2 regions of the Erwinia sp. AK-PDG3-5 genome follow, and region 2 is predicted to be linked to the other one. Evidence: predicted binding sites of a transcription regulator. Region 2 holds the regulator's gene; the other holds the start of a gene.
The links. Region 2 encodes CRP, which controls carbon source genes, mostly activating them, when cyclic AMP is high. Its sites were predicted from a motif close to ATGTGANNNNNNTCACAT; they were not measured.
Positions count from the first base shown of each region.

Region 1: azuC (stress response protein AzuC) is a predicted target of CRP. The motif match lies at 8,487-8,504, and genes of this name have one in related genera.

Region 1 covers NZ_CM165967.1:222,173-237,570, forward strand. Annotated here, with positions in the region: gene AC1UKS_RS00955 (AsmA family protein) at 1-267, shown strand, start outside; gene AC1UKS_RS00960 (MFS transporter) at 363-1,691, opposite strand; gene AC1UKS_RS00965 (alpha/beta hydrolase) at 2,029-3,477, opposite strand; gene mgtA (magnesium-translocating P-type ATPase) at 4,159-6,843, shown strand; gene AC1UKS_RS00975 (DUF1158 family protein) at 6,983-7,234, opposite strand; gene mntP (manganese efflux pump MntP) at 7,825-8,394, shown strand; gene azuC (stress response protein AzuC) at 8,580-8,657, shown strand; gene AC1UKS_RS00990 (SDR family oxidoreductase) at 8,917-9,657, shown strand; gene cbpA (curved DNA-binding protein) at 9,803-10,750, shown strand; gene AC1UKS_RS01000 (chaperone modulator CbpM) at 10,747-11,046, shown strand; gene AC1UKS_RS01005 (hypothetical protein) at 11,099-11,443, opposite strand; gene AC1UKS_RS01010 (hypothetical protein) at 11,588-11,800, shown strand; gene AC1UKS_RS01015 (SgcJ/EcaC family oxidoreductase) at 11,806-12,267, opposite strand; gene AC1UKS_RS01020 (RpiB/LacA/LacB family sugar-phosphate isomerase) at 12,565-13,206, opposite strand; gene kduD (2-dehydro-3-deoxy-D-gluconate 5-dehydrogenase KduD) at 13,255-14,016, opposite strand; gene bglB (beta-galactosidase BglB) at 14,032-15,171, opposite strand; gene AC1UKS_RS01035 (MFS transporter) at 15,192-15,398, opposite strand, start outside.
Region 2 covers NZ_CM165967.1:441,509-456,906, forward strand. Annotated here, with positions in the region: gene ppiA (peptidylprolyl isomerase A) at 1-519, shown strand, start outside; gene AC1UKS_RS01935 (putative adenosine monophosphate-protein transferase Fic) at 617-1,177, shown strand; gene AC1UKS_RS01940 (aminodeoxychorismate synthase component II) at 1,211-1,789, shown strand; gene argD (bifunctional acetylornithine/succinyldiaminopimelate transaminase) at 1,871-3,088, shown strand; gene AC1UKS_RS01950 (YccS/YhfK family putative transporter) at 3,156-5,234, opposite strand; gene crp (cAMP-activated global transcriptional regulator CRP) at 5,293-5,925, opposite strand; gene AC1UKS_RS01960 (OsmC family protein) at 6,233-6,643, shown strand; gene AC1UKS_RS01965 (phosphoribulokinase) at 6,683-7,552, opposite strand; gene AC1UKS_RS01970 (YheU family protein) at 7,630-7,848, opposite strand; gene AC1UKS_RS01975 (hydrolase) at 7,850-8,842, opposite strand; gene AC1UKS_RS01980 (LysE family translocator) at 8,928-9,530, shown strand; gene tauA (taurine ABC transporter substrate-binding protein) at 9,756-10,736, shown strand; gene tauB (taurine ABC transporter ATP-binding subunit) at 10,746-11,513, shown strand; gene tauC (taurine ABC transporter permease TauC) at 11,510-12,337, shown strand; gene tauD (taurine dioxygenase) at 12,334-13,188, shown strand; gene AC1UKS_RS02005 (NUDIX hydrolase) at 13,199-13,924, opposite strand; gene prs (ribose-phosphate diphosphokinase) at 14,139-15,014, shown strand; gene AC1UKS_RS02015 (nicotinate phosphoribosyltransferase) at 15,004-15,398, shown strand, end outside.

The DNA.
Region 1 (15,398 bases), 220 kb from region 2:
GCCAACGAGCGGATGGATTTGTCGATCGATCCTGAGAGCAAGGGCATCCGTATCATCACCCTACGCTCGCCGCTGTATGTGAAGGGCACCTTCAAGAATCCGAATGCGGGCGTTAAGGCCGGTCCCCTGATTGCGCGGGGTGCGGCCGCGGTGGCTCTCGGTGCGGTAGTGGCGCCCGCCGCCGCACTGCTGGCGCTGATTTCACCCAGCGACAACGAGCAGAATCAGTGTACCAACGTGCTGCAACAGATGAAGAGCAAGAAGTAATCCCCGGCGGGGATGGGCGCAGGGCCCGTTCCCGCAGCGGATTTCAGCACGAAAAAAAACCGGCCATGGCCGGTTTTTTATTGCCTGAACAAGGCTTAGTCGTACAGCGATTCGTGGCGGGTTTCTTTGCTGGCCAACAGCGCAATCAGCGTCAGGCAGGCCATCGAGGCCAGATAGATACCGACGTAGAACAGACCGTAGGTGTGCGCTAACCAGGTGGCGATGTAGGGTGCGACAGACGCCCCAAGGATCGACGACAGGTTATAGGAGAACGAGGCACCGGTATAACGCACTTCCGTCGGAAACAGCTCCGGCAGCAGGGCACCCATCGGGCCGAAGGTCAGCCCCATGATGCTCAGGCCGCACAGCAGGAAGGCCATCACCATTAGCTGATTCCCTGACCCTAACATGCTCGGGAAAATCAGCGAGAAGGCGATAATCGCAAGGGTAATGACGATCATGGTTTTGCGGCGACCAAAGCGGTCTGCCAGCAGGCCGGCAATCGGCACCATCACACCAAAACCAATGACCGCCAGCATCAGCATCCACAGCATGGTATTGCGTGGGAAGCCCAGGCCGCCCGGTGCCGGCGTGGTGCCGTAGGTCATTGAGTACACGGTCATGATATAGAACAGCGTGTAGGTCGCCAGCATGATAAAGGTGCCGATAATCGTCGCCTTCAGATGCTTAGACAGCAGCGTGCCGATCGGGATTTTGACCTGCTTCTTCTCTTTCTTCACCTTGGCAAAGACCGGCGATTCGTGTAGCGACAAACGCACGTACAGCCCAACCAGCACCAGCACCGCAGAGAGGATAAACGGCACGCGCCAGCCCCACTGCATAAACTGATCGTCGGTCAGCAGCCAGGAGAGCAGCAGGAAGGTGCCGTTGGCAAAGAAGAAGCCAATCGGCGCACCGAGCTGCGGGAAGGAGCCGTACAGGGCTCGCTTCTTCGCCGGGGCATTTTCCGTTGCCAGCAGCGCCGCGCCACCCCATTCCCCGCCGAGGCCCAGGCCCTGACCGAAGCGCGCCAGCGCCAGCAGCAGTGGCGCAAAGACGCCGATGGTTTCATAGCCCGGCAGCAGGCCGATCACCACGGTTGAAATCCCCATGGTCAGCAGCGACGCGACCAGCGTGGCTTTACGGCCAACGCGGTCACCGAAGTGGCCAAACACAGCCGAGCCAATCGGGCGCGCGACAAAGGCGATGGCGAAGGTGGCCAGCGACTGTAGCGTGGCGACCGTGGCATCACCCTGTGGGAAGAAGATATGCGGGAAAACGATCACCGCAGCGGTAGCATAAATATAGAAATCGAAAAATTCGATAGCGGTGCCGACCAGCGAAGCGACCATCACTTTACCGCGGGAGTTTACGGGCGTGGTGTCGTTTTCGGCGTCGAGCGTTGGGGCGATGGAGGCTTGCATAGCAGTTTCTTATTTGTAAAACATGTTAAAGAATCTTACGCACAGCGGAGACGGCATTCAATGGCGAAAACCGCGCCACGACGGGCTTGCGGCGTGGAAAAGAGGATTATGCGTGACAGAGGATAATTGCCGGGCGATGGCAACGCCAAACGCCGGTTTGCTGGCAATAAACACCAGCAAACGGCCAATAAAAAGTGGTGGGTCAGCGTTAAATGCTGGCTTTTGCGCAACTTTTGTCCAGCAAACCAGATTTATGACTGACTTTCCCCCCTGCGACGGACGACGTTAACCCCGACACAGCGTGTTACAGAACGTGTCGGAGCGGATGGCGAGAGTCTTATTTTATCGTCGCGTTTACCTGCTCAAGCATCCACGGATAAAACGGATTCGACGACTGGCGCATCAGCGAATCCAGGCTGACGATTAACACCGAGCGTTCCCCGCGCGGCGTCATTGAGCCGAAACTGACGCCGAACGCATTGGGCGGCGTCGGCGTGCGCCCGTACAGGGAATCGGTTAACGGGAAGGGCAGCGCCACATGGGACAGCGAATAGACGTCTGCCGGGTAACGCAATCCCAGCGGCGTGACCAGGGTCGCGGTGCTGCCGGCCGGGGTGGTTTTTGCCACTTCGCTATCGCTTTCGGCAGAAGCGTTGGTGACCAGGGTCGTGGTGTAGGCCCGTGGCGCGGGTGGTAACAGATGTTCCGCCGCATGACGGGCGCTGCTGCGCATCAGCGGGGAGAGCGGCACCGACTGATTGATATCAAACAGCACCAGCTCGCTGCCGTTGGCCGGCAGCAGATTGTATAAGGCTCTGACCACCGCAGGCGTGCTGACAGTGGCATCCGCCACCGACTGGAAGGTCAGCACCGGCGGCAGTTTAGCCAATCGCTGGCTGGCCTGTTCACGATGCAGCTGGCTCTGCAGGGCGCTGGTAAGCAGCCAGGACTGGCGCGCCGCTTTTACCGGGAATGAGTTGTATTTGAACGGGTTAAACTCCGGCAGGATGCTCAGCCACGCCGAACGGGCAAATGCCGGGAAGATCGACGGGATCCCTGCCAGCCCGGCATAACGGGCGTAGCTGCTGACGCCAATCATCGGCGAGATCAGAATCAGCCGGTCGGGTGCCGGCAAGGTCGGATCGTCCAGCGCATCCAGCGCATATTTCATCGCCAGCGCGCCGCCGTTGGAGAAGCCGACGATATGCAGCGGTGCACCGGGTGGAATGCGTTTTTTCGCTTCCCGCACGGCCAGCCGGGTTGCCGCCATCCAGTCCTGCCATACCACGCTGGTCAGTGCCGCCGGCACCGTGCCGTGGCCGGGTAAGCGGATCCCCAGCGCGATATAGCCATGCTGCTGATAGTCTTGAGCGATATGGCGCAGGCTGTAGGGGGAGTCGGTCAGGCCATGCAGCAACACCACCGCGCCACGCGGCGTGCCGGTCGGCATCATGATGTAGGAGCGGTTCCAGTCGGTGGAAAAGTGTTCCGGATTGACCGGGCTGCGCTCCGCGTAGCGGTTATAGGTTTCCGGATTGTCGTCCTGCAGCCTGTCGCTGACGTTAATTTTGATGCCGTCGAACAGGTTCTGCTCATTCTTCAGATAGCCCGTCCAGTCGCTGTTATCCATCTGACTGTCGCTCAGCTCCTGCGGTACCCAGGTGTGCCACAGCTGCAAATCTGGCCCGCGTTCCGTTAGCGCCACGCGCAGCCCCAGCAGCACGATCGATACAATGACCACCAGTGTCGCCACGCGTTTAAACCAGATTTTAGTCCGTTGAAGCATTGTCATCCTGTCCTTCTGCCCGAGTCTCCGCTGCAAGTATAGAGCGGATCGGCCAGGGAATGAGACTGGGTTTAAGCAATGTCTTAATGGGAATTTCGCCGCTGTTGATTAATGGTTTAAGAAAAAAACAGCGATTAATCACCGTAAGTTACCATTTATCTTTATGATTATGTTGGGTATTTATATTTTTCCATCGCAATATGGTGCTAAATTTTGCGGTTTACTTCGGTCTTGACCCGGCCTATAGTGACGGCGATTCACACAACGGAGCCCAAAATTGGACAGTCACCCCTTAAGTAACATCTTAATCTGGTAAGCCAACTCCTTTGTTTGCTTGCCGAAAAACGGCGGGCAATGTTTCACCTCCTTTCAAGGTCGTCGCATCCCCCCTGACTTATCGTAATCAGGTCCAGTGAATACTGGGCGCGGAAGGCTATGCGTTTGATCCCCGATCTTCTGCAGTGCCGCTAAACACACTTTTTCTGATAAAGGATTTTCTGATGAAAGAACCTCCGACCAGCGATGGGCGAAGGCAGCTGCACGGCAGAAGGGGGATAAACACGCACTGATCGTCCCGCCTTCACGCTGTCCTGCCCTCGTCCCGATCCGTACACATTCTGATTAATCCTCATGCGTAGGAGAGATTCCCCGCGCCTGAAAAAAAAAGAAAGGATCTGGCAGATGAAAATGAACAATGCCAACTTAAAACTTGCCCGCGATCTGGCCATCGCCAGCGCCGCAAAACAGAGCCTGGACAGCACGCTGGCCAGAATGCATACCCAGCGTCAGGGCCTGACCCTGCAAGAGGCCGCAGAGCGCCTCGCCCATTACGGCAAAAATCAGGTGGCGAACGAGAAGGCGCCACATGCCATTCGCCAGCTTTTTCAGGCGTTTAACAACCCCTTTATCTGGGTGCTGATGGTGCTGGCCGGCATCAGCTTTGTCACCGATTACATTTTGCCGCAGCGCAAAGGCGAAGAAACCGATCTGACCGGCGTGCTGATCATGCTGATGATGGTGATGCTGAGCGGGCTGCTGCGTTTCTGGCAGGAATACCGCACCAATAAAGCCGCCGAAGCGTTGAAGTCAATGGTGCGTACCACCGCCACGGTGATCCGCCGCAGCAGCGCCTCGGCGCAGCCGGTCAGAAGTGAAATTGCCCTGCAGGATGTGGTGCCAGGCGACATTATCTTCCTGTCGGCGGGCGACATGATCCCGGCTGACGTAAGGTTGCTCTCCTCCCGCGACCTGTTTGTCAGCCAGGCGGCGCTCAGCGGGGAGGCCATTCCGATTGAGAAATATGACGCGATGGCCAACATCGCCGAGAAAACCGCTGCCGGAAGTAGCGATGACGCCGACCTGCTGTCGATGCCAGGCATCTGCCTGATGGGCACCAACGTCGCCAGCGGCACCGCAACCGCCGTGGTGGTGGCGACCGGTGGCGAAACCTGGTTTGGCTCGCTGGCGAAATCAGTGGTGGGTAGCCGTCCGCAAACGGCGTTCGACCGTGGCGTCAACAGCGTCAGCTGGCTGCTGATCCGCTTTATGCTGGTGATGGTGCCGATTGTATTGTTTATCAACGGCTTTACCAAAGGTGACTGGTCCGATGCGCTGATGTTTGCGCTGGCGGTGGCGGTGGGGCTGACCCCGGAAATGCTGCCGATGATCGTCAGCTCCAACCTGGCGAAAGGGGCGATTGCCATGTCCCGTCGCAAAGTGGTGGTGAAACGGCTGAATGCCATTCAAAACTTCGGCGCGATGGACGTGCTGTGCACCGACAAAACCGGCACGCTGACGCAGGATCGCATCATTCTGGAACAGCATCTGGATGCCCACGGCCGTAATAACGACAAGGTGCTGCAGCTGGCCTGGCTGAACAGCCGCCATCAAAGTGGCATCAAGAACCTGATGGATAAAGCCATCCTCAGCTTCAGCCAGGGAAACCAGGCGGTCGCCGGACTGTGGCGCTACCGTAAAATTGATGAACTGCCGTTCGACTTTGAGCGTCGCCGCCTGTCGGTGGTGGTCGCCAACGAACACAATCAGCAGCAGCTGATCTGCAAGGGCGCGGTGGATGAGATGCTGGCGGTGGCCAGCTGGTGGCTGGACGGCGGCGAAAAGCGTCCGCTGGATGAAGCCGCACGGCAACAGTGGCGTCAGCAGGCAGAAGAGTGGAATCAGCAGGGCTTCCGCGTGTTGATGCTGGGCGAACGTGAGCTGGGAGAGAATCCGCTGACGCTGCCGTTGAGCAAAGCGGACGAGCGTGAGCTGACCATTTGTGGGCTGCTGACCTTCCTCGATCCGCCGAAAGAGAGTGCCGGCGAAGCGATTGCTGCGCTGCAGGAAAGTGGCGTGGCGGTGAAGGTGTTGACCGGCGACAACGCGATTATCACCAGCAAAATCTGCCGTGAAGTCGGCCTGAACCCTGGCGAGCCGCTGTGCGGTACCGAGATCGCCCGCCTTAGCGATGATGAGCTTTACCCGCTGGTGGAAGCGCGGACGGTCTTTTGCCGCCTGACGCCGCAGCAGAAATCACGCGTGCTGCAGGCGCTGCAGTACAACGGCCACACCGTCGGATTCCTCGGCGATGGCATCAACGATGCGCCGGCGCTGCGCGATGCGGATATCGGCATTTCGGTGGATACCGCCACGGATATCGCCAAAGAGTCCGCCGATATTATTCTGCTGGAAAAAAATCTGATGGTGCTGGAACAGGGCGTGATTAAAGGCCGGGAAACCTTCGGCAATATCATCAAGTACCTGAACATGACCGCCAGCTCCAACTTTGGCAACGTGTTTTCAGTGTTGATCGCCAGTGCCTTTATTCCGTTTTTACCGATGCTGGCCATTCATCTGCTGATCCAGAACCTGATGTATGACCTGTCTCAGCTGGCGCTGCCGTGGGACAAAATGGACAAGGCGTTTTTACGCAAACCGCGCAAATGGGACGCGAAAAACATTGGTCGTTTTATGCTGTGGATGGGACCAACCTCGTCGCTGTTTGATATCACCACCTTTGTGATTATGTGGCACGTGTTCGCCGCCAACAGCGTCGAGCATCAGGCCCTGTTCCAGTCGGGTTGGTTTATTGAAGGGCTGCTGTCGCAAACGCTGGTGGTGCATATGCTGCGCACCCAGAAAATCCCGTTTATTCAGAGCCGTGCGGCGCTGCCGGTGATGATAGCGACCGGGCTGGCGATGGCGTTGGGGATCTATATTCCGTTCTCACCGCTGGGGCATGCGGTCGGTCTGGTGCCGTTGCCATGGTCGTACTTCCCATGGCTGGTCGCCACGCTGTTCGGTTACTGCGTGGTCGCGCAGGCGATGAAACGTGTTTATATCCGCCGCTTCGGCCAGTGGTTCTGAGGAGAAACGCATGAAATACGCTAACGTGGTGACCACCATCGTGCTGTTCTTTGTCGGGCTGCTGATTTTCTCCAGCGGGCTGCTGATGATCCTCAGCATGTAATGCAGTCAGGGCGGATCGCCGATCCGCCCTGATTTTTTAATCCCGTGGGACCTTCACAAACCGCAGGTAAATAAAGCGGATCACAAAGTATTCAATCGCACCCAGCAGCAAAAACCACAGGCAAAATACCAGCGTATACAGCTGGCCGATATCACTGAGATGGAACATCGCCATCAGGCGGTACGTCAGGCTCAGACCAAACCACGGCGCGGGCAACAGCAGGGCCGAGAGCATGCCCAGCATCAGGGTGCTCATCGGCATCAAAAAGGTCAGAAACGGGTTATTCATGGGGCGTCCAGTCGGGTCATCAGCGGCCATTTTCCAGCAAACTCGCTTCAGGTTCAATCCTTACACCGCCAGCGCGCGTTTCACCTCTTCCCGCATCCACTCAATAAAGCTGCTGCGCTTCTCCGAAGGGTGCAGATCTTGCCGCCAGAGCAGGTGAATCGGGCGGCGTCCACCTTTGCCCGCTGAGCGTGATGACCACCGCCCAGTTTGAAACCGGCAAAGTTTACCGGGTCTGGTAACGCTCAAGGGGCGGATTTGCCGATCTCCGCCCCTTTTTCTAAACAAAAAAAAACCATTTCCTGCCCGCCATATCCCTCATTTCCGCTGGCTATTCCCCCAACGCCTTCAGGGATGTGACCGTTAACACAGTAATTCTTTTAGCCTTTTTGATTAAAAATTTACCGCGAAATTAGCATTCGTTAAAAAGTATAGCCAAGGCTATACTCAAATCCCTGATTTTGTTGTCTTTTTTTTTGCGAAACCCCGTGATAGGATGCGCTTCTTGTTGAGCACCCGCGCTTATTTTTTCGCCGGGACCTCTGTTTTTGATGCCTGAAGGCGTCCAGGGTCCTCAAACCGGTATAACTACAATGAACATGTACGCAACAATGATTTTGGCCTTTGGCATGTCGATGGACGCGTTTGCGGCGGCCATCGGTAAAGGTGCCAGCCTGCATCGTCCCTCATTGAAAGAGGCGCTGCGCACCGGCCTGATTTTTGGCGTTATTGAAGCGCTGACTCCGCTGATTGGCTGGGCAGTGGGCATTGCGGCCAGCCGTTACGTTATGCAGTGGGATCACTGGGTGGCCTTCACGCTGCTGTTTGTGCTCGGCGCCCGTATGATTTGGGAAGGGTTCCGCAAAAAAGAATCGGTCGAAGACGCGCCCCAGAGCCACAGCTTCATGTTGCTGGCCACCACTGCGGTGGCAACCAGCCTCGATGCTATGGCTGTGGGCGTTGGCCTGGCCTTCCTGCAGGTGAACATTGTCACCACCGCGCTGGCTATCGGCGCATCTACCATGGTGATGGCATCAGCCGGTATTTTGCTGGGGCGTTTCCTGGGCCCGGTGATGGGCAAATGGGCCGAGATCTTTGGTGGTGTGGTGCTTATTGGCATCGGTAGCAGCATTCTGGTTGAACATTTAGGCCTCTTTGCCTGATTTCCCTCCTCTTTCCCCTCTTGCTGTCGGTGGGCTGCGGCCCGCTTGTTTAACCTTCGTTTACGTTCCCCTTTGCATACTACCCGCCAATTTTGTGATCTGGTTCAAATTTATTTGCCTGAAAAACGCGCTTCTTGTATACTTTTTTTGCGTTTTACTAACAAAAGTTTAATCAGGTAGCCGAAATGAAAAAATTCTTTAAACGTGTGTTGCACAGCTATGTTGAAGCGTTCAAACACGTGCCGCCAGGCGCCATGTCTTAATGGTTCCGGCCAGACACCCTCGATAGCCTCGGTCAGGGACCGACCGGTGGTTATCACTTTCTTCTGTTCTTCACTGCCTTCCGCTCTCCCTAAAAATCTTCTTACGCCTTCTGAACCCGTCCAGCTATCGGGCGATTTGCTGTGCCTGTCGATCGCCGCATTGTTAGCGTAAATGGAATAAAGTTACGTGCTGGCGGGTGATTATCTTTCCCCTATTATCATTCAAGCTGTCTCCATCCAATCCAATGAGGAATTCAGCATGACAACGTTAAACAACAAAGTGGCTATCGTAACCGGCGCTTCGCGCGGTATTGGGGCGCAGATTGCTCTGCGCCTCGGTGAAGAAGGCTTTAACGTGGTGGTCAATTACGCCAACAGCGCGAAGGAAGCCAACGACGTGGTGGTGCAGTTGCAGGGGCTGGGGGTGGATGCGATGGCGGTTAAGGGCGATGTTTCTCGCTCGGATGATGTCGCCGCACTCTTTACCGCCGCCGAACAGAAGTTTGGCCGCATCGATGTGCTGGTGAACAACGCGGGCGTGTTGAAAACTCTGCCGCTGATTGAGCACTCCGATGAGCTGTTTGCCCAGACCTTCGCCATCAATGTACAGGGGGTGTTTAATACCCTTCGTGAGGCGGGGAAACGGCTGGCGGAAGGCGGACGCATCATCAATCTCTCCAGCTCTGCCATTGGCTTAAATATGCCTGGCTACGCGATTTATAACGGCAGCAAAGCGGCGGTCGAAGCCTTTACTCACACCTTCGCCAAAGAGTTGCGGGGTCGCCAGATCACCGTGAATGCCATCGCGCCCGGCCCGGTGGCCACTGAACTGTTCCTGAACGGTAAAAGCGACGAGCTGATCCAGAACCTGGCCAATCTCAACCCGATGCAGCGCCTCGGCCAGCCGGATGATATTGCGGCGGTGGTCGCCTTCCTGGCCAGCGAACAAAGCGGCTGGATCAACGGCCAGGTCATTCGCGCCAACGGCGGGATGGTCTGATTTATTTCCCCCATCGCGCATTTACGCCTTACACTCATTAAGTACCGCGTTAAGGGTCACCGTGGGGCCTGGTGGCCTCACTTGTTTTCGACGGATTGAACCCGACTTGTCTCAAAATAGTTGTGTGAAAAGAAGGTGTTAATAGATGGAATTTAAAGATTATTATGCCCTGCTGGAGGTTGAACCGACGGCAGATTTGAAAACCATTAAAACGTCGTACCGTCGGCTGGCGCGAAAATACCATCCCGATGTCAGCACCGAAGCCAATGCCGAAACGAAATTTAAAGAGATGGCAGAAGCTTACGAGGTTCTGAAGGATAGCGACAAGCGCGCTGAATACGACAATCTGCGCTTACACCGCGACGATCCCCGCTTCTCACAATCCGCACCGGACTTCGGTGGCGGATTTGGTCAACATTCTCAGGGTAATACCGGTGACTATTCTGACTTCTTCGAATCCATCTTTGGCCGTCAGGGCGGTGGATTCCAGGGGCAGACGCGACGTCATCCACCAAGACGAGGTCAGGATTTGGAAATGGAAGTGCCGATGTTCCTTGAAGAGACGCTGGCCGGCGACAGCCGCAACGTCTCCTTCACCCTGCCAGTGCTGGATGAGTTTGGTCGCCAGACGGATGAAATAGCAAAAACCCTGAAGGTGAAAATCCCCGCAGGCGTGGTCGATGGCGAGCGTATTCGCCTGAAAGGCCAGGGCGTGGCGGGCAGCCACGGTGCGGGGAACGGCGATTTGTATCTGGTGATCCGCGTGGCGCCGCATCCGCTGTTTGAAGTCGATGGGCAGAATTTGCAGATTGTGGTGCCGCTGGCTCCGTGGGAAGCCGCGCTGGGCGCGACGATTCAGGTACCAACCTTGACCGGAAAAATCGCGCTGACCATCCCGGCGGGCAGTCAGAACGGCCAGCGAATGAGGGTCAAAGGCAAAGGCCTGGTCAGTAAAAAAGGCAGCGGCGATCTGTTTGCCATTTTAAAAGTGGTGATGCCGGGCAAAGCCGATGAGCAAACGGCCGCTCTGTGGCGTGAGTTAGCGGAGAAGGCCGCCTTCGAGCCGCGCTCAGCATGGGAGAACGCATCATGAGTGAACATGTCCGCTATACCGTGATTGAGATTTGCCGTTCGGTGGATATTTCCCCTGAAGATCTGACGGAAGTGGTGGGGCTTGGGGTGATTACCCCGCTGGAAGTGACGCCAGGCTGGATTTTCGATTATCACGCGCTGCGTAGCCTGCGCAAAGCACGGCAACTGCAAATTGAGCTTGAGCTGGAGTGGGCGGGTATTGCGATGGCGCTGACGCTGATGGAGAAGGTGGAGCATCTGGAGAAAGAGAACGCCCATCTGCAGCGCCAACTTGAGCGGCTGCTGCACACCCATTAATTTTCCGGTGTGGCGAAGTGTTCAGGGTCGGTTTGCCCGACCCTGATTTTCATTAATCCTGGCTTTGATATTCATCCAGCGTGGCGTTCTGGCACGCTTCGGGACTCTGACGCGCTTCCTTCTTCTGGTTTTCATTCAGGTTCATCCAGGCGGCGATCACCGTTCTGGCTTCATCTTCATCAAACTCCGGTTTTTCCTGCGCGGAAGGCGACTGACCGCGTGCATCCAGCGCTTTCAGTTTGGCAATGTAGCTGTCCACAGAGCCGCTGGTTTTTTCCTGGGTCACTAACGTACACAGATTGGCGATATAGCCCTGAGCCGGATCGTCAGAGTCATCTGCGGCCTGCGCCGCGCCGGTTGCTGCCATTATGGCGAGCAGCATTAGTGCTTTTTTCATACCTGCTCCTTGTGAAAGGGGTGAAGTTAACGCATCTTCCATCAGGCAGCCTTTAAATTGCAACTGTTTCAGCCTGCTCGCCAGTGTCGATCGGATTGATGACAGAATTTCATTCAGACTCTTTTAAAGATTCAGGATCGCACGATGGTGGGTTGTGCCGCTCTGTTGCTGTGCTTCAGCATTGGCCTGGACCAGGTCACGGTGGGCATCGATACAGCATTAAGCCTGAAGCAGGCGACGACAAGCTGGAGCGGATTAAATACCTTCGCCCAGCGTGCGTCTTATTTTTCCAGCGCGCCGAGAGCCACAGTCAGTATATATATGGGCGTTCATGGCTGGATGGGAATTATTGGCTAAAGGATTTATTTAACCTTTTCTGGCATGGCAGAAGAGTGATGGCTTGAAATTAACCATTTTTCGCCATTCCAGGCATAGGTAAAGGTATAGCGAGCCGCTGCCTTGCTGCCATCTTTAAAGGTGAAGGTGTAAGTTCCGCTATCAATCGCTTTATTACAGCCAATACGAATAGTACGGCTATCAATATGGCCAACCGGTTTTTTCGCCAGGAAGTCTTCAAAATAATGAATGCGCTCTTCATCGGTCAGACGGACCTGATTGGAAAGTGTTGGCAGTAATACTGCATCTGAAAGGTAGTTTTCAGAGACTGTTTTTGCGTCGCCCGTTTGCAGAGAAGCGTTCCAGCGGTCGAACATTGATGCAACTTCCTTTTCGTTCATCTTAACGCAACCATGACTTTCCTGCGCAAAGGCAGCCGATGACGTCAGCACACCAGCAATAATAAGACCGGTTATTCCAGCTTTCATTTAATTCATTCCCATGATGTTTCATTAATTTTGTTTTTTCGAAGGGAACGGTAGCAACAGTAGATTAAACGCGGAGTAAACCTTTCCAGATGGCTAAACGGGTGCGGGAATATTGCTGATTTAGATCAATTTCATTCTCTTTTTTTAATTTAATTATCGTCAAATGATATTATCAGAAATGGGGTGTCGGAATTATTAAGTTTCCGCCTGTGTAATAGCCGTGGGCAACATTATTTTTACAGAAGGGGGATAAATGAAGACAGCCACATAGTGTGGCTGCCGGTAATCCTGTAAGAATTAGTGCTGAATCAATTTCCTGACCCAGGCAATAATCTCGGCATCTTTACCCTGTTCAAACAGGCAGTGTTGGAAGCGTTTACCACCCACGGCGGTTTTTACCAGTTCCGGGTCGATGGCCCGCAGCGTATCCAGGTAGTTTTCCTTGATCACCGCACTCTTCACCTGGTTCAGAATACCTGCGTTACGCACCTGAGGCTCTTTACGGTCAAGCGGATAGCCTTCGCCTTTGCGACCGGTGAAGGCCTTCTCAAAGATATAACGCACGTTCAGCTCCGCGCCCCAGCCAAAGCCTTTAGCAAAAGGTAACGACAAGGCGTTGCCGTTATTGATCTGCGCAAACAGGAAAGCGTCAGCCGGATCGATACAGTAGCCGCACACCACGCCCGGATGGATATTAAGTGACATTAATGCGCCCTGCCCGGTGCCGCAACCCGTGACGACAAAATCTACCGCTTTAGCATTCAGCAGGATACTGGCCATGATCCCTAAGTGAATATAGGTCAGATGGTGGTCCTGATCGTCCTGCATACCCACGTTAAACACCGCATCCTTGTTGTCTTTAGCGACCGCTTCCAGCTGGGCTAACACCAGCGCATTTTTCCCCGCCTGGCTGTTTTCCATCATCAGTGCAATATTCATATTTACTCCCATTTAAGGCTTATTCATTCAAAAAAAGGGTAGAAGGGGCTAGCGGGCAAGCCAGCCGCCATCTACCGCAAGGGTATATCCGTTAACGTAGTCAGACGCTTTAGAGGCCAGGAAAACCACCGGGCCCATCAGGTCCTCCGGGGCGCCCCAACGTCCTGCCGGAATGCGATTAAGAATGTCTTTGTTGCGCGTTGGGTCTTCGCGTAACTGCTCGGTGTTATTGGTAGCGATATAGCCGGGTGCCAGCGCGTTAACGTTGATGCCATGCTTCGCCCATTCGTTGGCCAGCTCGCGGGTCAGGCCCATCACCGCGCTCTTCGAGGCGGTATATGACGGCACGCGAACCCCGCCCTGGAAAGAGAGCAGGGACGCGATGTTGATAATTTTTCCGCCGTGGCCCTGTTTAACGAACTGACGGGCGACCAGCTGGGACAGAAAGAACAGCGTCTTGATGTTCACATTCATTACGTCGTCCCAGTCCTGTTCGCTGAAATCCAATGCCTCATCGCGGCGGATGATCCCGGCGTTGTTGACCAGAATATCGATTTGCCCCATCTCGCCGACCGCGCGCTCAAGCAGCGACGCCAGTTGATCCTGTTTGCCCAAATCGGCATTCAGACTCAAAAAACGTCGACCTGCTGCCGTGACTTCCTTAGCGGTTTCTGTGGGTTCACTGCGGTTTATGGCGACAATGTCGCACCCGGCTTGCGCCAGGCCGACGGCCATACTCTTCCCCAGTCCGGTATTGCACCCGGTGACCACGGCGACCTTGCCGTGGAGAGAAAAATCGTTAAGGATCATGCGGTTTTCCTTTATTTAAAGATAGACATGCAGGTATTCCACCAGGCATAAAATCGCCATCGCCTGGCCATACGGCATCGACGTCAGCGGGACCTGGCGGTAGTAATCAAGGTTTTTGCCCATTGCGGTGCCAAAGGAAACCTGGGTCAGTTCCCCCTCGGCATTGATATGCTTAATCAGTCCTTTCAGCGCCTTTTCCGCCACAGCGATGTAGCGGTCGTCGGCATAATGGCAGCGAGCAGCTTTCAGCATGCCGAAGGCAAAGCCCGCGGTGGCGGAGGCTTCCAGATAGGAGGTCGGATCGTCCAGCAGCGTGTGCCACAGGCCGCTCTCATGCTGGCAGCTCTCTAGCGCCGCCAGCTGGCTGGCAAGCACCTGCTGAAGATAACGCCGGGTGGCGTCTTTCTCCGGCAGATCCAGCAGCTCAAGGAATTCCGGGATGACAATGGTCAGCCAGCTGTTACCGCGCGCCCAGCGGGCATTGGCAAAGTTGTGGTGGCCTTCAAACGTCCAGCCGTGGAACCACAGCCCGCTCTGGCGATCCATCAGATACTGGGTATGCAGCAGGAACTGATATTTCGCCTCTTCAATGTAGTCCGGGCGGTTCAGCAACTTGCCAATCTTCGCCAGCGGCAGCACGGTCATCATCAGCGTGTCGTCCCACAGCTGCTGATGGTTTTCCTCTGCCAGCGTAATGTGTTGCAGACCGCCGCAATCGGTACGCGGCATCTTGTGCACTATCCAGTCGGCCCAGCTTTCCAGATAGGGCAACCAGCGTGGGTCTTTACTCTCTTCATAGCGGTAAGCCAGCGTCAGGAACGGGCAAACGGTGTTGACGTTGCGGGTGGTGGAACCCTCCGCGAAGCGGTCGCTAAACCAGTCATCAACGATTGCCCGCAGACGGTCATCACCGGTCTGGCGGTAGTACTGATGAATACCGTACAGCCCGATGCCATGCGTCCACTCCCAGCCTGCCCAGCCTTTAGTATCAATTACCCGTCCGTCATCCAGTCTTAACAGGAACTCGCCAGACTCATCGGTAATGTTCACCAGGTTATCCACCAACTTATTGATCAGCTGATGTAATTCTTTACTGGAGATAAAGCGGTCCGGCTGGCGGAGCAGTTCGCTGTGTTTTACGGGATAGACCAACATATTTTTTTGTCCTCGAATATTCAGGGATGACGGGTTAACTGACTGGCGACAGGTTCAACCAGCGGCGTGACGGGCAATGGCGTCACAGCAGGCTTGTTGCGGTTGAGGTAGCCAATATTGTTGTTGCCCCACAGCGCTTCGTACGGCAGTCCGGCAAGCATCTCGACGGTTGCCCGGGCCTCAGGGGTGATATTGCCGGGTACCACATTGCCGGCTGCACGCATTTT
Region 2 (15,398 bases):
TCCGTATCTGCTCTGGCAGCCAAGGGAGACACGCATGTGATGTTGACCACCTCCGCTGGCAACATTGAGCTGGAACTCAACAATCAGAAAGCACCGATCTCCACCAAGAACTTCGTTGATTACGTCAACAGTGGTTTTTATAACAACACCACTTTCCACCGCGTGATCCCCGGCTTTATGGTGCAGGGCGGCGGCTTTACTGCGGATATGCAGCAGAAGCCGACCAACGCGCCGATTAAAAACGAAGCCGACAATGGCCTGCTGAACAAGCGCGGCACCATTTCAATGGCCCGTACTGCGGACAAGGACAGTGCCACCAGCCAGTTCTTCCTCAACGTCGCGGACAACGCTTTCCTCGACCATGGCCAGCGTGATTTTGGCTATGCGGTGTTCGGCAAGATTGTGAAAGGCCAGGACGTGGCGGATAAAATCTCCCAGGTTCAGTCGCAGAACGTCGGTCCTTACCAGAATGTTCCGGTGAAACCGGTGATGATCCTCTCCGCAAAAGTACTGCCTTAATCTCCCGATGGGTGATTGCTGCTTATACTGAGTGCAGGCATCTTGCACGCGGCCGCCCGGCCGCATTAAGCAGCAATCACTTCGTCATGGAGGCAGCATGTCCAAAAAAGTCACCGATAAACAAAAACACAGCCTTTGGCAGCAACGACTGGAAGCCAATTTCCTCGCCAGTTTTCAGTTAGGCGGCACCGTCTTCGATCCCGGCCCTGCTCATCCCGGACTTCCCCATTTGCGGGCGCTTCACCATGCCTTATTTCAGGATGTCCTTGAGGATGCGGGCGAACTGCGCCGCGTTGATATCCAGTTGGGCGACACGCCGTGCTGCCATTTCGAATATATCGAGAAAGAAGGCAATGCGCTGATGCAGTCGCTCGAAGATGAGAATGGCCTGGCCGATTTGCCGCTGGAAACGCTGACCGAACGTCTGGCGTGGTATTACTGCGAACTCACGGTGCTGCATCCGTTCCTGCACGGCAATGGGCGCGCTCAGCGACTGCTGTTTGAGCAGGTGATCATTCAGGCCGGGTTTGATATTCAGTGGAAGAATATGGATGCGGAAAGCTGGCAGGCCGCGAATCAGGCGAGTCTGGACGGCGATCTCAGCTTACTGACCGCCGCGTTTGGCAAAGTGGTAAGCGAACGGCCGGAAAGTGCGTAGAATAGCGCGGTCCTGATCCCGCCCGGAGCCACCATGCTACTGCTTATCGATAACTACGACTCATTTACCTGGAACCTCTACCAGTACTTTTGCGAGCTGGGCGCTGAGGTTGAAGTTCACAGAAATGATCGGATCACCCTTGAGCAGATCGCGGCGCTACAGCCCGAACGTTTGGTGATTTCTCCGGGACCCTGCACGCCTGACGACGCGGGGATTTCTCTCTCAGCTATCCGCGCTTTCGCTGGAAAGCTGCCGATTCTGGGCGTCTGCCTGGGGCATCAGGCGATAGCCCAGGCGTTTGGCGCGCGCGTGGTGCGGGCGCGCGAAGTGATGCACGGGAAAGTCTCCGCCATTGAACACAACGATGGCGGCGTGTTTGCCGGTCTGAATCATCCGCTCACCGTCACCCGCTACCATTCGTTGATTGTGGAAAACGGCTCGCTGCCCGATGACTTTGAAATCACCGCCTGGACCCTTGCAAACGGGCAACCGGACGAGATTATGGGCTTCCGCCATCGTCATTTGCCGCTGCAGGGCGTGCAGTTCCATCCGGAAAGTATCCTTAGCGAGCAAGGGCATCAGCTGCTGGCGAATTTTCTTACGCGGAAATAAATTGCCTTTAAGTGATTTATTATGCATATTTTATGATTATAATTTCACTTTTCTGCAACGTTACAAATGATGAGGTAGTCAATGGCAGCGGATAAATTAGCGGTGACGCGGGCGACATTTGATGAAGTGATATTGCCTGTTTATGCACCAGCGCAGTTTGTGCCGGTGAAAGGCAAAGGGAGCCGTGTCTGGGATCAGCAGGGCAAAGAGTACATCGATTTTTCCGGTGGGATTGCGGTCACCGCGCTGGGACATTGCCATCCGGTGCTGGTGGAAGCGTTAAAAACTCAGGGTGAAACCCTCTGGCACACCAGCAACGTGTTTACTAACGAACCCGCACTGCGCCTTGCCAGCAAGCTGATCGCCGCCACCTTTGCCGAGCGCGTGTTCTTCGCGAACTCCGGTGCTGAAGCCAATGAAGCCGCCTTCAAGCTGGCCCGCTATTACGCCTCTAAACGCCATTCGCCGTACAAAAGCAAAATCATCGCTTTCCACAACGGCTTCCATGGCCGCACGCTGTTTACCGTTTCTGTCGGTGGCCAGCCGAAATATTCTGACGGCTTTGGGCCGAAACCTGCCGATATCGTGCATGTGCCGTTCAACGACCTGGACGCGGTCAAAGCGGTAATTGACGATCACACCTGCGCCATTGTGGTTGAGCCGATTCAGGGTGAAGGCGGCGTGATGCCCGCGACCGTCGAATTTATGCAGGGGCTGCGCAAACTCTGTGACGAACATCAGGCGTTGCTGGTGCTGGATGAAGTACAAAGCGGTATGGGCCGCAGCGGCAAGCTGTTCGCCTATGAGCATTACGGCGTGACGCCCGATATCCTCAGCACCGCGAAAGCGCTGGGCGGCGGTTTCCCGGTCAGTGCGATGCTGACCACCAACGAGATTGCTTCCACCATGTCGCCTGGCGTGCACGGCACCACCTACGGCGGAAATCCGCTGGCCTGTGCCATTGCCGAAGCCGCGCTGGATATCATCAATACCGAAGCGGTGTTGAGCGGGGTGGAAACGCGTCGTGAGCAGTTTGTCACCGCGCTGAGAGCGCTGGACGCGAAGCTGGATCTGTTCAGCGACATTCGCGGTAAAGGGTTGCTGATTGGTGCGGCGCTGAAGCCACAACATGCCGGCAAAGCGCGCGATATTCTGAATGCCGCCGCCGCTGAAGGGGTGATGATCCTGAATGCCGGGACCGATGTGATCCGCTTTGCGCCATCGCTGGTGATTGAGCCGACCGACATTGAAGAAGGCATGGCGCGCTTCGCCAAAGCCGTCGAAAAAGTCCTGACTTAACCGACAGTAACGGGAGCTGAGTGGCTCAGCTCCCGATCCGCGACTGTCCTTCTCTGCACCATTCTGCTTACGTCGACTTCCTTAACCGCCGGGACAACCAGCGTCCATGATGCGGCCGCGCGCTCCACGCCAGTGACGAGATGGTGTGCATCACGCTGAGATGCCCCAGGATCCGCTTCACATGCCTTTCCAGGATGGTCACCGGCCCCTGATTCAACTCCATCTGCGTATCCAGCACGTTCGCTTCTGAGCTCGGCCCGTCATACTCCAGCCGCTGTTGGCAACGCTGCAACGCAATCTCACAGGCCTGCAGATAACGCTCCGCCAGCGACGAGGTCAGCATGGTGTGTTCACGCGCCAGCGTGGTCATGGCATTGATATGCTCGACGATAAACTGGCTGTGCGTCACCCACAGTTTCATATCCGCCAGATAGCTGGGATCAAAGCCTGGCTCCTGCATCGACTGATTGAGCGAGTTGAACAGAGCGTTGTGCGCCTGATTAACGCGGATACGCTGATAGGCCAGCTTCACCGGGTCCTGTTCATTCCCCAGCAATAACCGCAGCGCATCCTGATAGGTTTCCAGCGCGTCATGCGCATTCTGCCGCAGCAACCCGCTTTGCCATTGCGGCCACAACCAGATGGTGCCCCCGAAGGCAATCAGGCAACCCATCAGCGTATCCAGTAAACGCGGCAGCAGGAAGTCTGCGCCGTTAAGCGAGAGCAGCTGCAACGAATACACTGCGGTGACCGTAAAGCCAATCATCGCGAAGCCGTAGAATTTACGGATAAACAGGTAGCTGATAAGGGTAATGGCTAGCATCACCAGCAGCACGATGGATTCGGGTGCCTGCAGGCGCAGGGTTACTGCGGCAATCACCAGCCCGGCCAGCGTGCCCAGCGCACGGTGCTGAATACGGACGCGGGTTGCGCTGTACCCGTTCTGGCTGACAAACATGACCGTCATCAGGATCCAGTAGGGTTTGGGCAGATTAAAGAATAGCGCCAGCGAGCTGGCAAAGGTCAGCATCACCGCAAAGCGGGCGGCGGTGCGCAAGGCGGCCGATTTCAGCGACAAATAGCTTCTGATAGCCGGCAGCAGCGGCAGTCGGCGCTGCCGGTCAGCCATCAAATCGCGCTGATAAAGGGGACGCTGGGTACGCAGCACCCGACCAATCCGGCTGAAGTGGTAATAGCAGAAGGTGCCGACGGGGTTATCCGGATTCTGCCGTGAGATCTTCTCCAGCGCCTGAAGCTGCTTATCCATGGTGAAGCGCTCGGGCAGCTTGTGGTAGAGGATATCGTCGGCCAGTTCACGTAGCCTGGCGGCGATGGTCTGCGCATTCCAGCGGATCACCGCTTCGGCATGGCTTTGCTCCACCAGCTTTTGCACTTCTTCCGGCTGATGCAGGCTGACGGAGATGTGCTCCTGCAAATCAAGCGCGATTTGAAACGCGCGGGTCAGCCGCTTGTGGTGATTGTTGTTGGTGGCTGACAGCATATGCATCTGCTGATAGCAGGTGGTGATCAGGTCGACCGCTTTTTGCTGGCGCGCCAGCAGCGGAGGCAGGGCTTTCTCCGGATCGGTGAGTTTGGTCAGCAGGGTGTATTTCGCTTCGCAGTAACCCGCCAGCTCGCGATAGAGCAGGCTTAAGGTTTCCCGCAGCGGCTGCTCTTTCCACAGCCAGAACCAGACCCAGTTGAACACGCCGTACCAGATGGTGCCGAGCACGTAGAGCATCGGCGGTTCCCACACCGGCATGCGTCCTGCCAGGCTAAGGGTGAAGATTGCGGCTATCAGCGAGCCGGGCAGCAGGCGACCATGCAGCGGGCTGATTTCGCCGGTGACGCCCAGCAGCATCGCCATCGAAAACAGGATCACGGGCAGGGGAACGTGGTGACCGGCAAGGTACTGGATCAGGAAACTGCTGAAGGCGAACAGGATTCCGCCAACGATCAGGCGTTTGAAAAAGCGCTTATGAGGAGTATCAAGGCCAGCGAGGTTGCAACAGGCAGGGACTAAGGAAAACAGCAACCCTTTTTGCAAGTCGCCCAGCAGCCATCCCATCGCTACCGGTAAACAGAGCACCAGCGTCTGGCGCAATGCGTAGTTGATCTCCGGGTGATAAATCAGTCGACGCCACATCACTCCACACCAAATAAAAAGGCGCAACACCAGGTGTTGCGCCGTGGATCAGAGCCGATTAGCGCGTGCCGTAGACAACGATAGTTTTACCGTGTGCCGAGATCAGGTTCTGATCTTCCAGCATCTTCAAAATGCGTCCCACTGTTTCACGAGAACAGCCAACGATTTGCCCAATTTCCTGGCGGGTGATCTTGATCTGCATCCCATCCGGGTGCGTCATGGCGTCCGGTTGTTTTGCCAGGTTCAGCAAGGTCTGCGCGATGCGACCCGTCACATCGAGGAAAGCTAAATTGCCCACTTTCTCAGAAGTGACCTGCAAGCGATTCGCCATCTGTGCAGACAGGCGCATCAGAATGTCAGGGTTAACCTGGATCAGCTGACGGAATTTTTTGTAGGAGATTTCAGCCACTTCACAGGCTGTCTTCGCGCGTACCCACGCGCTGCGCTCCTGACCTTCTTCAAACAGGCCAAGCTCGCCAATAAAGTCGCCCTGATTGAGGTAAGACAGGATCATCTCTTTGCCTTCTTCATCCTTGATAAGCACCGCTACTGAACCTTTGACGATGTAGTAGAGGGTTTCTGCCTTTTCACCCTGATGAATCAGCGTGCTCTTGGATGGATACTTATGAATATGGCAATGAGACAGGAACCATTCAAGTGTCGGGTCTGTTTGCGGTTTGCCGAGAACCATTCGCTGTTATCCTCTGTTGTAATCGTGCCTAAATACAGGGGCAGAGTTCCCTGCCAGGCGTTGAAATAGTCAAGCGTTTCCCATCAGGAAATTTATTCGGGCCTCTGTTAAAAGCCTGGCTCGTTATGCGATTCGTTTCGTCGTGCCTGTAGAGTACTGACGAAAATATTACAGCTTTGTTTGTAGCACAGCTTTCAACGAGTGTCTTGTGTTGTCTCGCTTCAGCATAGTGCGAAAATTGCCGCATTGCCGTTTTTCTGGCTAAAGCGTAATCTGGCGATAACTGAATGAATTAGAGGAAATTGTTATGCAGGCTCGAGTCAAGTGGGTTGAAGGGTTAACGTTTTTGGGAGAATCCTCATCCGGGCATCAGGTTCTGATGGACGGAAATGCGGGCGATAAAGCCCCGAGCCCGATGGAGATGGTGTTGATGGCCGCGGGCGGATGCAGCGCAATCGACGTGGTTTCCATTCTGCAGAAGGGCCGCCACGACGTAAAGGATTGCGAAGTGAAGCTCAGCTCCGAACGCCGTGAAGAGGCCCCACGCCTGTTCACCCACATCAATCTGCACTTTATCGTCACCGGCGTGGCGTTAGGCGATAAAGCGGTGTCGCGTGCCGTTGATCTCTCCGCTGAGAAATATTGCTCGGTCGCACTGATGCTGGGCAAAGGCGTGGAAATCACCCACAGCTATGAAGTGATTGAGTTACCGGCGTAAGTCATCCCATCGCCGCCTTAAGCCCCGTTCCCGCGGGGCTTACTCTATTTTCTTACCCTGGATCAGACGTTTCACCAGCGGCCCCATAATCAACTCCATCGCCAGTCCCATCTTGCCGCCCGGCACCACCAGCGTATTAATGTGCGAGATAAACGATCCCTGCAGCATCGACAGCAAATACGGGAAGTCGATATCTTCCAGCGCCTGGAAATGGATCACCACAAAGCTTTCATCCAGCGACGGGATACCGCGCGCCGCGAACGGGTTAGAGGTATCTACGGTCGGCACACGCTGGAAGTTAATGTGCGTGCGGGAGAACTGCGGCGTAATAAAGTTGATGTAATCCTCCATGGATCGCACCACCGAATCCATCACCGCTTCGCGTGAGTGGCCGCGTTCGCTGGTATCGCGCACCAGTTTCTGGATCCACTCCAGGTTAACGATCGGCACTACGCCAACCAGCAAATCAACCTGCTGGGAGACATTGTTCTGCGGCGTCACCACGCCGCCATGCAGCCCTTCATAAAACAGCACGTCTGTCGGTTCCGGCAGGGATTGCCACGGCGTAAAGGTTCCCGGAACCTGATTCCAGGGTACCGCTTCATCATAGGTGTGCAGATATTTGCGGGATTTGCCGCTGCCTGAACGACCATATTCCGCGAAGGTCTGTTCGAGCAGGGCGAAGTCATTGGCTTCCGGGCCGAAATAGCTGATATGGCGGCCCATATCGCGCGCCTTACGGATCGCCATATCCATTTCAGGACGGGTATAACGGTGAAAGCTGTCGCCTTCGACTTCGGCGGCATGCAGATTCAGCTGCTGGAAGATTTTTCTGAAGGCCAGGCTGGTGGTGGTGGTTCCCGCCCCGCTGGAGCCGGTGACGGCAATAACCGGATGTTTGGCTGACATGCGCATACCTCCCTGAGAAAAGTCACATCGATCACGCATTGGTACCATGTTTCGCGCACGGGTGTCATCTTTGCCACTTAACCGGTCACGGAACCTCGCGGCATAATATTGACCGTCTCGTGCAGTTCAGACCACACCAGCACCGCTTCGCCGCTGCTTAACTGGCGGCGAACATCCTTCACTTTTTGTTCCAGCGAGCGTTCCTGCTCACCGTAGTCGGTGCCTTCACGCAGGACAAAGGATTCAATCAGGTTATCGAGGGTGTCAGCGTCGAGCTCTTTCCAGGGAATAATCACGTTAGTTGTCCAGCCAGGTTGAAAGCCATTGAGGAATGCGTTGCTCAAGCCACATTTGCGGATTGCGTAAGGTGCCACCGACAAACCCCACGTGGCCACCATATTCGGTCAGTTGATAGGTCACTGACGCAGGCAGCAGGTCGGGCGTGGGGATCACTTCGTCGGTCATAAAAGGATCGTCTTTGGCGTGGATGATCAGCAGCGGTTTTGCCACGCCGGGCAATAACGGCATCGCGCTGCAACGACGGTAGTAATCCGTCGCATCCTGAAAACCGTGTGCCCTGGCGGTAATGGCATCATCAAAATCACGCAGCTTTTTCAGCGCCCGAAGCTCAGTCAGATCGATGGGCAAGGTGCCAGGCCAGGCAAGCAGTTTGCGTTCAGCGTTTTGCTTCAGAAGATTGAGCAGGTAGCGCTGGTAAACGCGGGAAAATCCCTGCTCCAGCTTCTGGCTGCAGGGTTCCAGCATCAGCGGGGCCGATACCACCACCGCCGCATCCAGCAGGCAGTTTGCGCCCTGCTCGCCCATCAGGCAGGCCAGCATATTCCCGCCCAGCGAAAACCCAACGGCGGCGGTGGGAACCTGCCCCCACTCTGCACGCAGCCAGTTAAGGAAAAAGGTGGCATCGCTGGTTTCGCCAGAGTGATAAATCCGGTGGAGGCGATTGGGCTCGCCGCTGCAGCCACGAAAATGCATCACCACCCCCAGCCAGCCTCGCGCCTGACAGCTTTCCAGCAGCCCGTGGGCATAAGGGCTGTTTACGCTGCCTTCCAGACCGTGAAACAGCACCATCCGCGGCTTGTGTCTGGCACCTGCAGGATCTTCACTCCACGCCAGATCGATAAAATCCGTGTCCGGCAACGTCAGGCGTTGCCAGTGAGGTTTTAGGTTAATCCGACGGCGAACCAGGCGCGGCAGAAGCGTTTGCAGGTGCGCATTGCTCATGCCGGTTAAGGGCTGAAAAGAGGCGGCTGCTGAGTGATTAAAATTCATGTTCAAAATGCTTGTAGGATCTCTGTCACATTGCTAGCTTCGACAAGTTCGTTTCTGGTCAGGGGGTGAGGAGCACCCGTTTCATATGGAACTGAGTTTGTTTTTATCGATGTTAGGCTTTTTATGGGTCGCTGCCATCACGCCAGGCCCTAATAATATGTTACTGACCGCCTCCGGCGCCAACTTTGGTTTTCTGCGCTCGCTGTGGTTGCTGATTGGCATCATGATCGGCATGCAGGTGATGCTGCTGATGGTCGCCTTTGGCATTGGTGGACTGATCCTGCTTTATCCCTCGCTGCATCTGGTGCTGAAAATTGGCGGCAGTGCCTATCTGCTGTGGCTGGCATGGAAAATTGCCAGCGCGAAATACGAGAAACTGGACACCGAAACGGCACCCGCCGCGCCGATGCCGTTCTGGCAAGGCGGCCTGCTACAGCTGATTAACCCGAAAGCCTGGCTGATGGCCTTGGGCGCGGTGGCCAGCTTTAGCCTCGCCGGTGAAGCCTATCGCGGTTCGGTGCTCGCTATCAGCGCCGGTATGGCGTTGGTGAATGTGGTTTCCGGCGTGATCTGGCTGGGCTTCGGTTCGCTAATTGGCCGTATTCTGCGTAGCCGCCGCGCGTGGACGATATTCAATGTCTTTATGGGGATCCTGACCGCGGCCTGCGTGCTGCTGATCTGGCATTAATTCCCCGCCCGGCAACATGAACCACCGGCAGGTATGCTGCTCCCTGGAGGGGCACTTTCTCTGCCGGTGGTTTTTTTATGGGCTAAACCCGGATTATGGCTAAAGAACCCCGCATTTGATCTAAGGATGAAAAGTTATAACAGATAATTTCTAATTACTTTCTTGCGATGGTCACTGTCGGTTACAAAGGCGTTATTCAAACAATAACGTGCGGCGGAAGACATTATGGCAAGAAAATTTACTCTTACTCTTATTGCGGCATCACTCGGACTGTTCGCGCTTAGCGCCCAGGCGGTAGATGTCACAGTAGCCTATCAAACCTCTGCCGAACCGGCGAAAGTCGCTCAGGCCGACAACACCTTTGCCAAAGAGAGCGGGGCGAAAGTCGACTGGCGTAAATTCGACAGCGGCGCGAGCGTGGTGCGTGCGCTGGCTTCCGGCGATGTGCAGATTGGTAACATCGGCTCAAGCCCTCTGGCCGTAGCCGCCAGCCAGCAGGTACCGATCGAAGTTTTCCTGCTGGCCTCTCAGCTGGGTAACTCTGAAGCGATGGTGGTGAAAAACACCATCAAAACCCCGAAAGATTTGATCGGCAAACGCATCGCCGTGCCGTTTATTTCCACCACCCACTACAGTCTGCTCTCCGCGCTGAAGCATTGGGGCATCCGTCCCGATCAGCTGCAAATTATCAACCTGCAACCTCCTGCCATTATTGCTGCCTGGCAGCGTGGAGATATCGATGGCGCCTACGTCTGGGCACCTGCGGTTAACGAACTTGAAAAAACCGGCAAGGTGCTGACTGATTCCGATCAGGTCGGAAAATGGGGCTCGCCAACGCTGGATGTCTGGGTAGTGCGGAAAGATTTTGCGCAGAAACACCCGGAAGTGGTCACCGCCTTTGCCCGCAGCGCGCTCGCGGCACAGAAAGGCTATATCGATAATCCCGAGCAGTGGCTGAAAGAGGGCGACAACCTGAGCAAACTGTCCCGTCTGAGCGGCGTGCCGGAACAACAGGTTCCCGGTCTGGTGAAAGGCAATACCTATCTCACCGCCCAGCAGCAGGTTGAACAACTTGGGAAGCCGGTCGATAAGGCGATTGTCGATACCGCTAAATTCCTGAAAGAGCAGGGTAAGGTGCCGCAGGCGGCCACCGATTACAGCGATTACGTTACCGATCGCTTCGTTAAACCTCTCGCGACGCAATAAGGAGTTCCCATGCTGACGGTCTCGCATCTTACGGCTCGCTATGAAGGGCACCTCGCACTGCAGGATATCAACCTGTCGATTGATTCTGGTGAGCTGCTGGTGGTGCTGGGACCTTCAGGCTGTGGCAAAACCACGCTGCTGAATCTGATTGCCGGTTTTCTGCCTGCCGAATCCGGCAGCATTATGCTGGATGGCAAGGCGGTCACCGGGCCGGGCGCAGAACGCGGCGTGGTGTTTCAACATGAAGGGCTGCTTCCGTGGCGCAACGTGCTGGATAACGTCGCTTTTGGCCTGCAGCTGGCCGGCGTCGAGAAAAACGCGCGCCGCGAAGTGGCTCGCCAGATGTTGAAGAAGGTTGGGCTGGAAGGCGCTGAAAAGCGCTTTATCTGGCAGCTGTCCGGCGGCATGCGCCAGCGGGTGGGCATTGCCCGGGCGCTGACCGCGGACCCGCAGCTGTTGCTGCTGGATGAACCTTTCGGCGCGCTTGACGCCTTCACCCGCGAGCAGATGCAGGAACTGCTGCTAACCCTGTGGAAGGAGAGCGGCAAGAAGATCCTGCTGATCACTCACGATATCGAAGAAGCGGTGTTTCTTGCCAGTGAACTGATCCTGCTGTCGCCCGGGCCGGGAAGGGTGATTGAACGACTGCCTCTCGACTTTGGCCGTCGTTATATCGCTGGCGAGTCCTGCCGATCCATCAAGTCCGATCCGGCGTTTATTGAGCGCAGAGAATACGTTTTAGGCCAGGTCTTCCAGCAACGCGAGGTGTTTTCATGAGCCTGTTATCCACCGAAAAAACCGTGCCACGCCGCGTGCGTCTGCGTTGGCCCTTTGGCCGCCAGATCACGCTGAGTGCGGCGACTTTGCTGGTGATCCTCGCGATTTGGTGGGGCGTCACGGCGCTGAAACTGATTGCGCCGCTGTTTCTGCCTGCGCCGCAGCAGGTGTTCCATCAGCTGCTGACCATTGCCAGTTCTCAGGGGTTTATGGATGCCACGCTCTGGCAGCATCTGGCCGCCAGTCTGACCCGCATCCTGATCGCGCTGTTTGCCGCGGTGATTATCGGCGTGCCGGTAGGCATTCTGATGGGATTGAGTGCAACCGCACGCGGCATTCTCGATCCGCTGATCGAACTTTATCGTCCGGTTCCGCCTCTGGCCTATCTGCCGCTGATGGTGATCTGGTTTGGCATTGGCGAGACCTCCAAAATCCTGCTGATCTACCTGGCCATTTTTGCCCCCGTGGCGATGTCAGCCCTGGCTGGGGTGAAAAGCGCCCAGCAGGTACGCATTCGCGCGGCCCAGTCGCTGGGCGGCAACCGCTGGCAGGTGCTGTGGTTTGTGATTTTGCCTGGCGCACTCCCTGAAATCCTCACCGGTCTGCGCATTGGTTTGGGCGTGGGCTGGTCGACGCTGGTGGCCGCTGAGCTGATCGCCGCCACGCGTGGACTGGGCTTTATGGTGCAGTCCGCCGGAGAATTTTTAGCGACCGATGTGGTGCTGGCCGGCATTGCCGTCATCGCCCTGATCGCTTTCACCCTTGAGCTGGGGCTGCGAGCGCTTCAGCGCCGCTTAACCCCGTGGCACGGAGTACACTCATGAACGAACGACTGACGATTACCGCGCTGGGCCCGAATATCGGCGCTCAGGTTTCCGACATCAACCTCAGCCGTCCGCTGAGCGATGCACAATTCGAACAGCTTTATCATGCGCTGATCCGCCATCAGGTCTTATTCTTCCGCGATCAGCCGGTCACGCCTCAACAGCAGCGTGCGCTGGCCACCCGCTTTGGCGACCTGCATATCCACCCGGTTTATCCTCACGCGCCGGGTGTGGAAGAGATTATCGTGCTGGATACCCATGACAATAATCCGCCGGACAACGATAACTGGCACACCGATGTGACCTTTATTGCCGCGCCGCCAGCTGGCGCGATCCTCGCGGCCAAACAGCTGCCGGAAACGGGTGGTGATACGCTGTGGACCAGCGGCATTGCCGCGTATGAGGCGCTGTCTGAACCCTTTAAGGTGCTGCTTAGCGGATTACAGGCCGAGCATGACTTTACCAAGTCATTTCAGGAATTTAAGCATCGTGGCAGTGAAGAGGAGCATGCGCGCTGGAAGCTGGCGGTCGAGAAGAACCCGCCGTTGCTGCATCCGGTGATCCGCACCCATCCGGTCAGCGGCAAGTCGGCGTTATTCGTCAACGAAGGCTTTACCACGCGCATTGTGGATGTCAGCCAGAAGGAGAGCGATGCGCTGCTGAACTTCCTGTTTGCCCATGTCACCAAACCGGAGTTTCAGGTCCGCTGGCGCTGGCAGGAGAACGATATTGCTATCTGGGATAACCGGGTCACGCAGCATTATGCCAACGCCGACTATCTGCCGCAGCGAAGGATCATGCATCGCGCCACCATCCTGGGTGACAAGCCTTTTTACCGCGCTGAAAGCTGAGGGCTGTGAATTAGTCAGCGGCCATCAGGTTGCGCGAGAAGTTGCGGACATCGGCGCCGGCTTTCAGGCGATAGAGCTTCGCTTTTCGCGCACCGGTGGCCACGCTTTCGCCGGTTTCTTCAAACATCTCAGAAGCCTCAAACCGGCGGATCAGGCTTTTGCGCTGCACCGTTTGGCCAAGGATCGTTTCGGTGACATCCTGAAGCTGAGTCAACGTAAATGCTGCGGGCAGGCAGTACACCGGCAGCAAGGAATAGAGCGTCTTCTGCCGTAATCGCTGCAAAGCGGCGGCAATAATCTGCTGATGGTCAAAGGCAATATTTGACCTCGACGCCAGCTCTGCCACTGGCTGCCACTGCACATCACTGATGGCATCACTTTCCGACTGGCAATTCTCTGCCGCGATCAACGCATACCAGGCCGATGTCAGGCTCCAGCCGCGCGGATCCCTGTCGGGGCCAGAAAACGTTTCTAATTGCTCCAGCCAGGGTGGAATCACGCCCGTTTTCTCCTGCAACTTCCTCATTGCTGTGGCTCTGGTTGAGTCATCACGCGTTAAATCAATAAACCCACCCGGTAACCCCCAAAAACCTTGCTGCGGATGGTTGGCACGCTGCACCAGCAACACACAGAGTCGTTGGTCAAAGAGAGTAAACAGAACGCTGTCGACGGTGACAATGGGCGTGGGATAGCGGCTGGGATCATAGCCGGCCAGATACTGCTGTTCTGCTGTCATGGGATTACCTGCGAAGAAGTGTCACAAAGACACATTATCAGTCTGCTGCGCGTCATTCAAATACCGCTGCGTAAAGGATGTTTTAATATGTGTTAAATCAGCTGGTTATGTGTTTATTACTCGAAATGGAAATCAAACGCTTGCTTAATAGTGTCTCATAGACAATTATATAAATGTCTCTAAGACATTAATCATAACTGAAAGGAGTCTGACAATGATGAAACTCTCATTAACCCTCGATGGTCAGGAAACGGCATTCGATACCGGCCGCTTTCCTGATGGTGCGGTCTGGGCTCACCTGCTTCCACCACTGCGTTCACAGGCAAACGTGCTGACGCTGCGGGCGACAGCAATGCAGAGCATGGACGATCTGATGCTTGTGGCGCAGTTACTGGATGCTGCTCGCCAACGCTACACCCTGACGTTAACGACGCTCGAACTGCCCTGGTTGCCTTATGCCCGTCAGGATCGCAACATGCGAGATGGCGACAGTTTCGCGTTAAAGGTCTTTGCTGGTTTCATCAATCAGTTGGGCTTTGACCGGGTGAAAGTGCTGGACCCGCACAGTGATGTGGCTGCAGGTGTCCTCGATCGCATGATGGCTATCCCACAACATCGTTGCCTGCAACATAGCCGCAGTCTGATGAGCAAACTGGAACAGGGAATGATGCTGATAGCGCCGGACGCTGGCGCGCTGAAAAAAATTCATGCGCTGGCTCAGCATGTCGGGGCCAGCGACTTTGGCATCCTGGCCAAGCACAGAGATATCACCAGCGGCAGGTTAAGTGGATTTGAACTGCTGAAAGGCGAGGTTGCGGGACGCGATGTGCTGATCGCCGATGACCTGTGTGATGCTGGCGGCACCTTTATCGGTTCGGCAGCCGTCCTGCGCGAGGCGGGAGCCCGCTCGGTCAGCCTGTATGTCACTCATGGCCTGTTTACTAAAGGGGTTGATCATCTGCTGTGTCAGGGCATTGACCATATCTGGACCACCACTTCCATTGCCGATCCGGCCATTGCGCAGCCGCACGTCGAGCTGATTAATAGCGATGCAATATTCCACCGCGAAGGAGATAACCATGCAAACTAATCCGATTCTGGCCATTGATGGTTATAAGACCTCGCACCGTGAGCAATACCCGCTGGGCACCAACAAGGTCTATTCCAACTTCACGCCACGCGGAAACCGCTTCTTCCATTCGCCGCTGGCCGACGACCGTCTGGTGTTCTTTGGCCTGCAGGGTTTTCTGCAGTGGTTCATGGTCGATCTGTTTAACGACAAGTTTTTCGCCCAGCCAGAAGAGGTGGTGGTGGATGAGTATCAACAGCTGATGGACAGCTACCTTGGAAAAGGCAACGTCAGCGTTGATCATATTCGTGCGTTGCACCGCTTAGGCTATTTGCCGCTGGAGATCAAAAGTCTGGATGAAGGCTGCAAAGTGCCGATGAAAATTCCGGTGCTGACCATCACCAA